DNA from 3 places in the Streptomyces sp. NBC_00683 genome. Region 3 is predicted to be linked to each of the others. Evidence: riboswitches for the same ligand, from Rfam matches in the RefSeq annotation. Region 3 holds a riboswitch; each other region holds the start of a gene.
The links. A riboswitch is a leader RNA that binds a small molecule or an ion and turns the genes downstream of it on or off. The one in region 3 is predicted to bind cyclic di-AMP.
Positions count from the first base shown of each region.

Region 1: linked by a shared signal. The riboswitch ahead of OG257_RS10315 (M23 family metallopeptidase) and the one ahead of OG257_RS22975 (transglycosylase family protein) in region 3 are both predicted to bind cyclic di-AMP.
Region 2: linked by a shared signal. The riboswitch ahead of OG257_RS05715 (M23 family metallopeptidase) and the one ahead of OG257_RS22975 (transglycosylase family protein) in region 3 are both predicted to bind cyclic di-AMP.

Region 1 covers NZ_CP109013.1:2,359,404-2,364,273, reverse strand. The annotation lists gene OG257_RS10325 (M16 family metallopeptidase) at 1-604, shown strand, start outside; gene OG257_RS10320 (M16 family metallopeptidase) at 631-2,013, shown strand; cyclic di-AMP (ydaO/yuaA leader) riboswitch at 2,206-2,373, shown strand; gene OG257_RS10315 (M23 family metallopeptidase) at 2,386-3,174, shown strand; gene OG257_RS10310 (GntR family transcriptional regulator) at 3,395-4,099, shown strand; gene OG257_RS10305 (HPr family phosphocarrier protein) at 4,270-4,551, opposite strand; gene OG257_RS10300 (GNAT family N-acetyltransferase) at 4,713-4,870, shown strand, end outside.
Region 2 covers NZ_CP109013.1:1,279,207-1,284,076, reverse strand. The annotation lists gene OG257_RS05730 (helix-turn-helix domain-containing protein) at 1-85, shown strand, start outside; gene OG257_RS05725 (DUF6126 family protein) at 155-328, shown strand; gene OG257_RS05720 (tyrosine-protein phosphatase) at 338-1,150, opposite strand; cyclic di-AMP (ydaO/yuaA leader) riboswitch at 1,571-1,729, shown strand; gene OG257_RS05715 (M23 family metallopeptidase) at 1,734-2,672, shown strand; gene OG257_RS05710 (SGNH/GDSL hydrolase family protein) at 2,839-3,666, shown strand; gene OG257_RS05705 (STM4011 family radical SAM protein) at 3,738-4,676, opposite strand; gene OG257_RS05700 (STM4012 family radical SAM protein) at 4,673-4,870, opposite strand, start outside.
Region 3 covers NZ_CP109013.1:5,126,753-5,131,622, forward strand. The annotation lists gene OG257_RS22965 (cytochrome P450 family protein) at 1-147, shown strand, start outside; gene OG257_RS22970 (transglycosylase family protein) at 253-1,215, shown strand; cyclic di-AMP (ydaO/yuaA leader) riboswitch at 1,506-1,676, shown strand; gene OG257_RS22975 (transglycosylase family protein) at 1,677-2,366, shown strand; gene eno (phosphopyruvate hydratase) at 2,707-3,993, shown strand; gene OG257_RS22985 (FtsB family cell division protein) at 4,103-4,573, shown strand; gene OG257_RS22990 (DUF501 domain-containing protein) at 4,619-4,870, shown strand, end outside.

The DNA.
Region 1 (4,870 bases), 2.8 Mb from region 3:
GCACGAGGAGGTCCCCGCGCGTGCGCTGATGGCCGCCTACCGGCTGCCGCACGACGGCACCCGCGAGTGTGACGCCGCTGACCTGGCGCTGACCGTCCTCGGCGGCGGCGAGTCGTCCCGGCTGCACAACCGCCTGGTCCGCCGCGACCGTACGGCGGTGGCCGCGGGATTCGGGCTGCTCAGGCTCTCCGGAGCGCCCTCCCTGGGCTGGCTGGACGTCAAGACGTCCGGTGGTGTCGAGGTGCCGCAGATCGAGACGGCCGTCGACGAGGAGCTGGCCCGCTTCGCGGCCGAGGGCCCCACGCCCGAGGAAATGGAGCGTGCGCAGGCCCAGTTGGAGCGTGAGTGGCTGGACAGGCTCGGCACGGTCGCGGGCCGCGCCGACGAACTGTGCAGGTACGCCGTGCTGTTCGGCGACCCCCAGCTCGCCCTGACCGCCGTGCAGCGGGTGCTCGACGTCACCGCGCAGGAGGTCCAGGCGGCCGCCCAGGCGCATCTGCGTCCCGACAACCGGGCGGTCCTGGTCTACGAGCCGGTCGAGCCGGCGGACGAGGCCGAGGATGCCGCAGGCAGCACCGACGACCACGAGGGGGCCGAGAAGTGACCGACGCCGCCGTGACTGGAGTAGCGATGGAGTACCACCCGCAGCCGACCGCAGGCGAGGCCAGGCCCTGGGCCTTTCCCGCGCCCGATCGCGGCGCCCTGCCCAACGGCCTGACCGTGCTGCGCTGCCACCGCCCCGGCCAGCAGGTCGTCGCCGTGGAGATCTTCCTGGACGCGCCGCTCGACGCCGAGCCCGAGGGTCTGGACGGTGTGGCCACGATCATGGCGCGCGCGCTGTCCGAGGGCACCGACAAGCACTCCGCGGAGGAGTTCGCGGCCGAGCTGGAGCGCTGCGGTGCCACGCTCGACGCGCACGCCGACCACCCCGGTGTCCGGGTCTCGCTGGAGGTTCCGGTCTCCCGGCTCTCCAAGGCGCTCGGCCTGGTCGCCGAAGCGCTGCGGGCGCCTGCCTTCACCGAGAGCGAGGTGGAGCGCCTGGTGGGCAACCGGCTCGACGAGATTCCGCACGAGCAGGCCAACCCCGCCCGGCGTGCCGCCAAGCAGCTCTCCAAGGAGCTGTTCCCCGCAACGGCGCGGATGTCACGTCCGCGCCAGGGCACCGAGGAGACCGTCCGGCGGATCGACGCCGCGGGTGTGCGCGCCTTCTACGACGCCCATGTCCGCCCGTCCACCGCGACGGCCGTCATCGTCGGCGATCTCACGGGGGTCGATCTGGACACGCTGCTCGCGGACACCATCGGTGACTGGTCGGGCAATGCCGGCCAGTCGCGCCCGGTGCCGCCGATCACCGCGGACGACACCGGCCGAGTGGTGATCGTGGACCGTCCCGGAGCCGTGCAGACGCAGCTGCTGATCGGCCGGATCGGCGCCGACCGGCACGACAGCGTCTGGCCCGCCCAGGTCCTGGGCACGTACTGCCTGGGGGGCACCCTCACCTCCCGGCTGGACCGCGTCCTGCGCGAGGAGAAGGGCTACACCTACGGTGTCCGGGCCTTCGGCCAGGTGCTGCGCTCGACGGCACCCGGATCCGTGTCCGGGGCGACCGGCGCCGCGATGCTCGCCATCAGCGGCTCCGTGGACACGGAGTCCACCGGGCCGGCCCTGGACGACCTGTGGAAGGTCCTGCGCACCCTGGCTGCCGAGGGGCTCACGGACGCCGAGCGCGAGACCGCCGTGCAGAACCTCGTGGGGGTCGCCCCGCTGAAGTTCGAGACGGCGGCATCGGTCGCGGGCACCCTCGCCGACCAGGTGGAGCAGCACCTCCCGGACGACTACCAGGCCCAGCTGTACGCGCGCCTGGCGGAGACCGGCACGGTGGAGGCGACGGCCGCGGTCGTCAACGCGTTCCCCGTGGACCGGCTGGTCACGGTTCTCGTGGGAGACGCTTCGCAGATCGCGGAGCCCGTCAGGGCGCTGGGTATCGGCGAGGTGTCGGTCGTCACCGGCTGACGGAACGGAGCAGAGCGAACCCCGGCGAGTGCGTTCTCGCCGGGGTTCTCCCTTTTGTCTGAATTGGTGGAGAAAGTTCATGTATGGCCTGTGGGATGTGCGACAAAGCGACCTGTCCGTTTGGTGATTGAAAGTCGCCCGGCCTAGCGTCGGCTCGGCTGTCCGCCAGACGTATGCCGCATCCGCGGCGCCGGACAGTCATCGCCGAGTCCCCGTCAGGCGCGAGCCTGGGGAGCCGGGGACCCACGTAGTCCCTGGGGTGAATCGGATGTCCGCGTCTCGTACGAGGCGGGGGATCCGTAGGAGACCTTCCTGCTCCGAACCCGTCAGCTAACCCGGTAGGCGAGAAGGAAGGAAAGGATCAGCCCCTCCATGGCGTTCACCCGTGCCACCGGGAAGCACCGTGCCCCGAGCCGCCTGACGCGCAGGAGCGCCAAGGCCGCCGGCATCGCGGCTCTGGCCACCACCGGCGTCATCGGCGGAATGGCCTCCCCGGCCCTCGCCGCGGACTCCGAGGCCCTCACCGTCACCGGTCTGACCCAGGCCGTTGCCATCGACACCACTCTCGCCGCCCAGATCGACGCCCAGGCCGAGGCGCAGCAGCACCAGGCCGACGTCGTGGCGAAGGCGAAGGCCGAAGCGGCGGCCAAGGCGAAGGCCGAGGCCGAGGCGAAGCGCAAGGCCGAAGCCCGCGCCAAGGAGGTCCGTGAGGCCAAGGCGCGCGCCGCCCGCGCCGCCGAGCGCGCCCGGCTGAACTCCTTCCACCTCCCGGTCGCCGGCTCCTCCGTGACCACCGGCTACAAGTCCAGCGGTGCCCTCTGGTCCTCCGGCAGCCACTCCGGCATCGACTTCCGCGCCGCGTCCGGCAGCTCCGTCGTCGCCGTCGGCGCCGGAACGGTCGTCGAGGCGGGCTGGGGCGGCGCGTACGGCAACAACATCGTGCTCCGGATGACGGACGGCACGTACACCCAGTACGGCCACCTCTCCTCGATCGGCGTGTCCGTCGGACAGAGTGTCACCTCGGGGCAGCAGATAGGCCTGTCGGGCTCCACCGGCAACTCCACCGGACCGCACCTGCACTTCGAGGCGCGGACCACCCCGGAGTACGGATCCGACATGGACCCTGTCGCCTACCTCCGAGCACACGGTCTCCAGGTCTGAGACCTCCTGCCGCACAGCTTTGCGAAGGCCCCGGCACCTGCCGGGGCCTTCGTCGTGCCGCCCCGTACCGCTCCGCTGCGAACCTCCGCAGAAGTACTCGTCGGCCGGCAGATATCCATGGATTCCGCTCCGCCATCGGAAATTGCGGCTGATTGCAATAGAGTCACAGAACAGGCGTCGATCGGCCGCGTTTCGCGGGGATTAAGGCGGAGGTTCGGACATGCGCATTCCCGCGCATTCGGTATGCACGGCAATCCGTGACGACATCGTCTCCGGTGTCTTCGAACGCGGCAGCCGCCTCACCGAGGAGGTGCTCGCACGTCGGTACGGGGTCTCCCGCGTCCCGGTGCGCGAGGCACTGCGCACCCTGGAGTCCGAGGGGTTCGTCGTCACCCGCCGGCACGCCGGTGCCTGTGTCGCCGAGCCCACGGAGCAGGAGGCCGCCGACCTCCTGGAGATCCGCATGCTCCTGGAGCCACTGGGCGCGGCCCGCGCCGCCCAGCGTCGTACCGAGGCACACCTCAAAGTGCTCCGAGGCCTGGTCAGGCTGGGGCAGGAGCGGGTTCGCCGGGGCGAGGGGGAGGATCTGCGCTCGCTGGGCGGCTGGTTCCACGAGACGCTGGCCCAAGCCTCGGGCAGCCCCGCCCTCATCGCGCTGCTCACCCAGCTCAGGCACAAGATCACCTGGATGTACGCGGTCGAGCACCCGGCCCGCCCCGCCGATTCCTGGGCCGAGCACGGCGCCATCGTGGACGCCGTGGCGCGCGGTGACGCGGAACGGGCCAGGGCGCTGGCGGCCCAGCACGCCGAGCGGGCCAGCGCCGCCCACCGGCTGCGGCGCACGGACCGGCCCGGCCGCACGGCGGGTCCGGCCCGGGTGAGGACTTCGCAACATTCTGTAAACATCGCAGGTGTCCGGCATTAACAATGGCGCCGTATACAAAGAAGGGAATTCGGGAGGGCTTTCTTTTTGCTGCCCGAATTCAGGCCGCCTTCGCGGTCGTCCGGGACTTCCCGCAAACGAGAAAGCCGCGGCTCCCGATGGGGATACCGCGGCTTTGTCGTGGAAGTAATTCCGGTCCGGAACGGGCGGAATCAGACGGTCTCCGGAAGCTCCTCGAGCCCCTCGGTGACCAGCTTCGCCAGACGGTCCAGAGCGGCTTCGGCGTCGTCCGCCTCGGACGCGAGCACGATCTCCTCGCCACCCTGGGCGCCCAGGCCGAGCACGGCGAGCATGGAGGCGGCGTTCACCGGGTTGCCGTCAGCCTTGGCGATCGTCACGGGGACGCCGGAGGCCGTGGCGGCACGGACGAAGATGGATGCGGGGCGGGCGTGCAGGCCCTCGGCCCAACCGACGTTGACGCGGCGCTCAGCCATGGTTCTGCCCTTCACGAATCAATAGTTGTCTAGACCAGTCTCTCATGCAGTGCGCACTGCTGTGTCCGACCTCCGGCCAGGCCGCCACCGCCGATCGGCTCCCTCAGACTGCCCGCGCAACGATCCGTCCGCGACCGGTGCGGCGGCCGTAGGCTTTGCCCATGGAGCCCACGCCGGAGCAGAGTCCGCATCACGCGTACCCCGACCACTGGGAGGCGGACGTGGTGCTCCGCGACGGTGGTACCGCCAGGATCAGGCCCATCACCACGGACGATGCCGAGCGGCTGGTCAGCTTCTACGAACAGGTCTCCGACGAGTC
Region 2 (4,870 bases), 3.8 Mb from region 3:
TGGCGCCGAGCTGCTCTTCGTCCACACCCTGCTGCAGAGCCCCTCGGCGGAGCTGTGCCTCGGCAGTGGGACGCGCCTTCGCTGACCTCCCACGCCCCACCGCACCTGCCGCACACCGGCCACCTCGGCCCGAGGGCCGAAAGAGAGGACTGCCATGTCCGATTCGGAGCACTACGACCCGCTCACCCCGCGCCTGCGGGAGAACAAGGACACGCACGAGCGGAAGATGCCCCGTGGTGTCGTCATCCGGCTCGTCGCCTATCTGGTGGCCGGCCACGTCGTCGCGGCCTTCCTCTTTCTCCTGTTCACCGTGGCGGGCAAAGGCTGACCGCCTGCGCTACGCCTCCTCGACGAGGCGCTCGCGCAGCCTCTCGCGGGTTTCGGGCGCCAGCTTCAGCCCCTCGCTGAGGTAGCGGTCCGTACCGCCCCAGGTCTCCTCGATCGCGGCGAAGGCGGCGGCGAGGTAGTCGGAGTGCGCACCGAAGAGCGGGTTGAGGAGCTCCATCACCTCGTCCGACATCCCCGCCGACGACGTGTCGCTGCGCCGCACCTTGTAGCGGCGGTGGGCGTCGTTGGACTTGAGGTAGTCGGCCTCGACGGCCTCCTTCTCGACGCCGACGGCCAGCAGCGAGATCGCGATCGACAGACCGGCCCGGTCCTTGCCCGCCGCGCAGTGCATCAGCGCCGGCACGCTGTCCTCGGCCAGCGCGTGCAGGACCCTGCTGTGCTCCGCGGTGCGGTCCGTGATGATCGACCGGTAGGACGCGATCATGCGGGCCGTCCCCTTGCCGTCGGCGAGGATCGAGCGCAGCTGCTGGATGTCGCCGTCGCGCACCAGTCGCCAGAACTCGGCGCCGTCGGCCGGGTCGGAGAGAGGAATGCTGACATTCCGGACACCGGGGAGTTCCACGTCAAGGCCGTCGAGCTTGTGGTCGGCGGCATTGCGGAAGTCGAAGACCGTGTGCAGGCCGAGTCCGGCCAGGAATGCCGCGTCCGTCTCGGTGGCGTGCGCCAGGTGGCCGCTGCGGTAGAGGCGCCCGTAGCGCACCCTGCCGCCGTCCGTGGTCGGCAGGCCGCCCACGTCGCGGAAGTTGCGGACACCGGTCAGCTCGGCGTCTGTCGACGGAACCTCTGGCAGCTGCTGCGTCACAAGGACTCCTGGAGTGTCTGGCGTCGGCGCCGCTCGCCGACAGGGGCACGCCCGCGACGATACGACATGGATTCATCGGGCAATCGTTTCGCCCTCCGGTGCCTTCCCGGTCGCGGTGGCCGGGGGTGGCGGCCATGACATGTCCGTATTGGTGTATTTAGCAGAACATGCCCCGCTTATACGGGAGATGGGATGCGACAGGTGAGCGGGATCATATCCGTGACGGTGTGTGGCGAATCTGCCGAGAGGTAATCCATACGCCGCGCGGAAAGCCAAGATCCGTAATCCACGGAGTGTGACCGGAATTCGGAAGCGGAATTGAACCGCCCATTCCGGTACGCAACCGGTGGCTTGTTCCCGGCGTCCTGACTCGCTTACGGTCACCGTCAATCCGGACGGAACGCCTAATCCTGCCGCCGCCCGGAATCCGCACCGACTCACGTGTGGCAGGAGCGGGGGAACCAGGTAAGCCGCCGACCGGAGTGATCCGGAACGGCTTGGGGTCAAGACGCGCTCAGCGCGGCCGGGCATCTCCAGTCCGAACCCGACAGCTCACCTCGCAGGCGCCGGAGAGGAATTCCCCATGCCCGCAAAGGGTAAGCACCGTCGTACGAAGGCCAGCCCGATCTCCCGCGGCGTCCTCGCCGCAGGGACCGGCGGCGCCGTCCTCGCCCTTCCGCTGATCGGCGCCACCGGCGCCTTCGCCGCGGAGCAGTCCGCGCCCGCCGCCAAGCCCGCGGCGGCCAGTGCGGCGCACCACGCGCCGGCCGCCTCCGTGGCGAAGAAGCAGAGCGCATCCAAGACCTACTCCGTGGTGGCCGGTGACTATCTGGCGAAGATCGCGGCCGAGAAGAAGGTCAAGGGCGGCTGGGAGAAGCTGTACAAGGACAACCGTGAGGTCGTCGGCGACAACCCGAGCCTGATCTTCCCGGGCATGAAGCTGACCCTCGGCGTCAAGGCATCCGGCTCCACCACGGAGTCCGCGCCCAAGGCCGCTCCCTCCAAGGCCGCCCCCTCGAAGGCGGAGTCGGCCCCGAAGGCCGCCGCTCCGGCCGAGAAGGCGTCGACGGCCACCAACGCCGCCGACACCACCGGTGCTTCGGAGAGCAACAGCTCCGGCTACACCACCCCGGTGGCCAACGCCAGCGTCTCCACCCAGTACCGCGTCGCCGGTGCCAGCTGGTCCAGCGGTTACCACACCGGCTCCGACTTCCAGGCCGCCTCCGGCACCAGCGTCCGGTCCATCGGCCCGGGCACCGTGGTCTCCGCGGGCTGGAGCGGTGCGTACGGCAACGAGGTCGTCATCCAGCACGAGGACGGCATGTACTCCCAGTACGCCCACCTGTCGTCCCTCGGCGTCTCGGCCGGCCAGACCGTCACCGGCGGCCAGCAGATCGGCCTCTCCGGGTCCACCGGCAACTCCACCGGCCCGCACCTCCACTTCGAGGTCCGCACCGGCCCGAGCTACGGCTCGGACGTCGACCCGATCGCCTACCTGCGCTCGCACGGCGTCTCCATCTGACGCAATCGGGCGGCTCGGTGAGCTCAAGAGGGGCGGTGCGCGGCGGCGCACCGCCCCTCTGCTTATTCCGGCTTTACCAAAACCTGACCGGGTGGTCTATCTCACCACCCGTCAACCCCTTATTACGGTCGCGTAGGTCACATTCGAAGGTGCAGGATATGCGCTTGTGGCAGACGATTCGAGAAACAAACAACGAGGCACCATCGGGTCGTACGCAGCGATTGGCGACAGCTTCACCGAGGGCGTCGGAGACCCCGGCCCCGACGGGACGCTCGTCGGCTGGGCGGACCGCTTCGCGGTCATTCTGGCGGACCAGCTCCCCCTCCCCGATGCAGCGGCCGGCCCCGCGGACGGCCCGCACGGGAACTTCCGGTACGCCAATCTCGCCGTACGCGGACGCCTCCTCGACCAGATAGTCGAGGAGCAGGTCCCCCGCGCCAAGGAACTCGCACCGGATCTGGTGAGCTTCTGCGCGGGCGGCAACGACATCATCCGGCCCGGTAGCGATCCGGACGACGTGGCCGAGCGCTTCGAGCGCGCGGTCGCCGACCTGACCCGTTCGGTCGGCACCGTCATGATCACCACCGGCTTCGACACCCGCGGCGTTCCGGTGCTCCGGCACCTGCGGGGCAAGATCGCCACGTACACCGCCCATGTACGGTCCATCGCCGACCGCTACGACTGCCCGGTCCTGGACCTGTGGTCGCTCCGGTCCGTGCAGGACAGGCGTGCCTGGGACAACGACCGGCTGCACCTCTCGGCGGAGGGACACACCCGGGTCGCCTTGCGCGCCGCCCAGGTCCTCGGCCTCGATGTGCCGGCCGACCCCGACCAGCTGTGGCCACCGCAGGTACACCGCGGGGCACTCGAGGTGCGCCGCGACGACATGGCCTGGGCCCGCGAGTACCTCGTACCGTGGATCGGCCGGCGCCTACGCGGTGAGTCCTCCGGTGACCACGTCGAGGCCAAGCGCCCCGACCTGCTCCCGCTCTGAGCACCTCCGAGCGCACTGATCACACGCGTTTCCGACGCCTGTGATCAGTGCGCTCAGCGCACTCGGTTCGCTCAGCGAGTGACGACGGGCAGCGAGCGCCGCGGTACCGCTCCACGGAGCGTGTCCGCGGTAGGTACCCGTACCGGGCCCGCGGGTATCCGCTCCAGCACTCCGCCCGCGAAGACGTCGTACAACGGCAGCGTCTCCAGGTGCACATAGCCGATGTGGCAGTCGCACACATCGAGCGGACAGCCACGCGGACCCAACGAGCGCCGGAAGCTGCCGTCGTAGAGGTTGCCGAGCTCGGCGCGGACGAAGTGGCAGCGGCGCACCGTGCCGTCGCCGTCCACCGAGACGACCGACTCACCCGTCCGGCAGGGCATCCCGGCCGAGCGGTGCGGATGCCGGCTGTACGGGAACAGGGGGTCCAGGGCCGTCCAGCGGTCCGCCTCCTCGTCCGTGTACGTGTGCCCCTCGGCGGCGTTGACCCAGAGGTACACCTCAGGGGGCAGCGTCTCGCGCAGTCGCCGGGCCTCGTCGAGATGGGCGTCCAGCCCCACGACACCGACGCTGTAACGGACCCCGAGGGCGGTCAGCTCCCGGCACCTGCCGAGGAACCGCTCGTACGGCGTCTGGCCCGGGTGGTACGTGCACCACAGGGCGACCTTGTCCCGTGCGGCATCGGCCAGCCAGCCGGTGCGGCCGCCGAGATTGGTCTGGATGGCGACCCGGCCGATGTGCGGGAGCCGGGACAGCTCGACGAGAGCGTGCCGGTACCAGGACCGGACCAGCCCCTCGCCCCACGGCGTGAAGAGCACCGACAACCGCTCGCCGGTCTGAGCGGCGGCCCACGCCGTGAACCGTTCCAGAGCCGCACGGTCGGCGCGCAGTTGCTCCCCGCTGTCCCGCCGCTTGGCGAACGGGCAGTAGGGGCAGTCGTAGTCGCACGACGCCAGCGGGCCCCGGTACAGGATCGTCAGGTCCGCAGGCGTCGGCGTCACAGGGCTCATTTCACTTCGTACGCGGCCATCGCGGCCCGTACGGCGGGGGAGAACAGCTCGGGGCCCAGCGCGTCGGAGTGGGCGAGGCCCTCGGGGGAGAGCCGCAGCAGGCCGGGGCCCGCGGCCCCGTCCAGCCAGCCGCGCTCCTCGAAGGCGCCGAGTTCCCCCGGGAAGTCCCCGAAGGGGTCGGTGCCGAAGCGCTC
Region 3 (4,870 bases):
CGACGCCTCCCCGACCTGCGGCTTGCTGCGGAACCTACCGATTTGCGGTGGCGGGGCGGGCTCATCATGCGCGGACTTCGCACTCTTCCCGTGGAGTTCGATCCCGGACAGCGCTCCGAAAAAAGTGACACTCTGTCAACTCTGTGACTTTCACGTGATCTCCGCTGCATCGACTTGTGACACACGTTCGAGTACGGCTAGGTTCACCGTTCGACTCACCAGTCACACGTCAGTCACACGGAAGGCAATCCCATGGGCTCCGCGAACGGCAGACACCGTCGCCCTCGGCAGGCACCCGCCATCGTCGTCGCCGCAGGCGTCACAGGGTCGGCCATCGCCATTCCGCTGCTCGGTGCGACCGGCGCGCACGCAGCCGACGCCTCGACCTGGGACCGGGTCGCCGAGTGCGAGAGCGGTGGCATGTGGAGCGCCGACCTCGGCAACGGCTACTACGGCGGCCTGCAGCTCTCGCAGGACACCTGGTCGGCCTACGGCGGTACGGCGTTCGCGCCCCGCGCCGACCTGGCCAGCCGCTCGCAGCAGATATCCGTGGCGGAGAAGGTGCTCGACGACCAGGGGGTGACGGCGTGGGCCAGCTGCGCGGTGATCTCCGGGCTCGCGCTGGACAACACGCTCCCGGGTGTCGACCCGGGCAGTGAGCCGACCGCCGAGCCGTCGGACACCGCGACCCCGTCCGACGATGCGTCCGCCACCCCCTCGTCCGATGCGTCGGACGACGCGAGCGGGAACCGGAACACGGACAACAAGGGCAGCGAAACCGCCAAAGCCGACAAGTCGACCGGATCGGACAAGGCTGATCCTTCGGCCTCTCCCTCGCCGGAGGCGTCCGAGACCTCTGACGGTTCGACGGAGGCGCCGGGCGGCAAGCACCGTGGCACGCCGGCCCCGGAGGCCGGCACGGGCTCGACGGACGGGCGCGAGTCCGGCCGGCACGCCTCGCGCGGGGACGCCGACGCACGCAAGGGCGGCGACGGCACCTACACCGTCCGCGCGGGCGACAACCTCTGGGCGATCGCGGACGCGCAGGAGCTGCCCGGAGGCTGGACGGCGCTCTACGAGGCCAACAAGGACGAGCTGGGTTCCGACCCGGACCTGATCCTTCCCGGGCAGAACCTCGACCTGGGCCTCGACCTGGGTGCCAAGGCGGACGAAAAGACCGCCGGGGCCGGTGCGGAAGCCGCCGCGGGCAACTGATCCAATTCGGGAAAACACCCCATAATCGGGGGCAGTTCAGAGGCCTATGTCCACTTATGTCTAAGTGAGACATGGGTCTCTTTGCGTCAACTCACGCTTCTCGTCCGCCCGGTTCGCCGATGACGCCTCCGACCTGCGAAAACGATCCTTCGCCAGTTGCGGGTAAGGCCTGATTGTCCGTGATGTCCATCTTTGAATGTGGGGGTTGCCTATGTTTACGGTCGGAACCGCTCGCACCGCGGGCACCTTCGACCGTCACGCCGAATCCTGCCGTCGGCCGAAGGGATTCGACGCGTAAAGCGCCGTAGGCAGGAGCGGGGGACCCAGGTAAGTGCCGGACCCGGCCGTCGGAAGACGGGTGAGGGCCGGCTGGGGGTGAAGTCGCTTGCCAGTGCGAGCGACCGGGCAACTCACAGGCCCGAACCCGACAGCTCACCTCGTAGGCGTCGGTGAGGAGAACCATGCTGCTTTCGAGCAAGGGCAAGCACCGTCGCCCGTCCAAGGCCGTCCGTATCGCCACCCTGGCCGGCGTCACCGGTGCCGCAGTCGCCGTTCCGCTGATGGGTGCGACCGGCGCCTCCGCCGCCTCCGTCGCCACGTGGGACGCCGTCGCGCAGTGCGAGTCCGGTGGCAACTGGTCCATCAACACCGGCAACGGCTACTACGGCGGCCTGCAGTTCTCGCAGTCCAGCTGGGCAGCCGCCGGCGGCACGCAGTTCGCCGCCCGCGCCGACCTGGCCTCCAAGGCTCAGCAGATCACCGCCGCCGAGAAGCTCCTCGACCTGCAGGGCCCGGGCGCCTGGGCGTGCGCCGGTGCCGGCGGCCTCGCCAACGACGGTGTGGACCCGGGTGTCGACGCCTCCGCGCCGAGCGCCGACAAGGCCGCCCAGCCGGAGCGCAAGGCCGAGCAGCCCACCACGCGCAGCGAGAAGCGCACCGCCCCCGAGGCCTCGAAGACCGTCACGACCCCGACCGGGGACAAGGTCAAGAAGGGTGACGGCGAGTACAAGGTGAAGGCCGGCGACACCCTGAGCACGATCGCCGAGGCGAAGAAGGTCAAGGGCGGCTGGCAGAAGCTGTTCAAGCTCAACGACGACATCGTCGAGGACGCCGACCTGATCTTCCCGGGTCAGCAGCTCCACCTGAAGTAGTCCCGGGTCTCTCCTCCCCGAAGGCTTCGGGGCCGCGTAGGGGTGTCCGGCGGCACCCCACGCGTTCCCTCCCGGCCCGGCGCACTCACCCCCGTGTGCGCCGGGCCGGGGTCGTGTCCGCGGTGCGCCGCACGGCCGCGCCGCGTGCGTGATCGTTCAACTATTGTGGTTACTCGTCAGTAGATTTCTGGACCTTTGCCCGGAATGCAGGCCCTTGGGTCCTTTTTCGTCCCAGGGGACGGGCGGTCGGCCGACGCAGGGGGCCGAGCCGGTTAGGCTCGTGGCGCAAGGCCACAGTGACCCTGCACAACCAGCGTCATATCCCAGAAGGAGATGCCTCGTGCCGTCCATCGACGTCGTCGTAGCCAGGGAAATCCTCGACTCCCGGGGCAACCCCACGGTCGAGGTCGAGGTTGGCCTCGACGACGGCAGCACGGGACGTGCTGCTGTTCCGTCCGGCGCCTCCACCGGTGCGTTCGAGGCCATTGAGCTTCGCGACGGCGACCCCAACCGGTACCACGGCAAGGGTGTCGAGAAGGCCGTCCTCGCCGTCATCGAGCAGATCGGCCCGGAGCTCGTCGGTTACGACGCCACCGAGCAGCGCCTCATCGACCAGGCGATGTTCGACCTCGACGCCACCGAGAACAAGGGCTCCCTCGGCGCCAACGCCATCCTCGGCGTCTCGCTGGCCGTGGCCCACGCCGCGTCCGAGGCGTCCGACCTGCCGCTCTTCCGCTACCTCGGCGGCCCGAACGCGCACCTGCTGCCCGTTCCGATGATGAACATCCTGAACGGCGGCTCGCACGCCGACTCCAACGTGGACATCCAGGAGTTCATGATCGCGCCGATCGGCGCCGAGTCCTTCTCCGAGGCCCTTCGCTGGGGCGCGGAGATCTACCACACGCTGAAGAAGGTCCTCAAGACCAAGGGCCTGTCCACCGGTCTCGGTGACGAGGGCGGCTTCGCCCCGAACCTCGAGTCCAACCGCGCCGCCCTGGACCTGATCCTCGAAGCCGTCAAGGAAGCCGGCTACGTTCCGGGCCGCGACATCGCGCTCGCCCTCGACGTTGCCGCGTCCGAGTTCTACAAGGACGGCAAGTACGAGTTCGAGGGCAAGTCCCGCTCGGCCGCCGAGATGACCGAGTACTACGAGGAGCTCGTCTCCGCGTACCCGCTGGTCTCCATCGAGGACCCGCTGTACGAGGACGACTGGGCCGGCTGGAAGGTCATCACCGACAAGCTCGGCGGCAAGGTGCAGATCGTCGGTGACGACCTGTTCGTCACCAACCCCGAGCGCCTGGCCCGTGGCATCGAGGAGGGCTCGGCCAACGCCCTGCTCGTCAAGGTCAACCAGATCGGTTCGCTGACCGAGACCCTGGACGCCGTCGAGCTGGCCCAGCGCAACGGCTTCAAGTGCATGATGTCCCACCGCTCCGGTGAGACCGAGGACGTCACCATCGCCGACCTCGCCGTCGCCGTGAACTGCGGCCAGATCAAGACCGGCGCCCCGGCCCGCTCGGACCGTGTCGCCAAGTACAACCAGCTGCTGCGCATCGAGGAGATCCTCGACGACGCCGCGGTGTACGCGGGCCGTTCGGCGTTCCCGCGGTTCCGCTTCGAGGGCTGAGCGCCCGGCAGCAGGAGCTGAGCCCCGCTTCGCGGCACCAGCCTCCGTCCGTCCCCGCACTCGGTCCCGTACCGTGTGCGGGGACGGACGTGCGTAATGGGGAGGCGAGATGGCCGGGAAGGACCGCGACCGGTTCTCCACCGCGACCAGGCTGCGGCTGCTCGGGGAGCAGACCGCGGCCCGCGTGTACCGGTCCCAGAACCGCCGCCAGGCCCGCCGCTCCCGGCTCACCGGCAGGGCCGCGTTCCTGGCTCTGATCGTCTGCTCCCTGGTCGTCGCCCTCGCCTACCCGATGCGGCAGTACATCTCCCAGCGCGACGAGATCGCCGATCAGGAGAGGCTCACGCAGGAGGCGCACCGGCGGACCGAGGAGCTGCGCGACGAGAAGGCGCGGCTCAAGGACGACGCGTACATCCGGCGACTTGCGCGTGAGCACCTCCACTACGTCTCGCCCGGGGAGACCGGTTATACGGTGATCGACCCGGACGCGGCCGAGGTGCGCCGCGGTGAACCGGGTGCGACGGGCAGGCCCTGGCACTCGAACCTCTGGGACGGCGTCGACAGCGCAGACCGCGGCTGACCCCGTCCCGTACACACAGACCGACCGATGACATTCAAGGCAGGCATGGACACGCCCCCTCCGCAGACCGAATCCACCGCGCCCACCGAGGCGGACATCGCCGCGTTCGAGCAGCAGCTCGGCCGGCCGCCGCGCGGGCTGCGCGCCATCGCGCACCGCTGCCCGTGCGGCAACCCGGACGTGGTCGAGACGCAGCCCCGTCTGGAGGACGGCACGCCGTTCCCGACGACGTTCTACCTGACCTGTCCGCGTGCCGCGTCCGCGATCGGCACGCTGGAGGCCAACGGGGTCATGAAG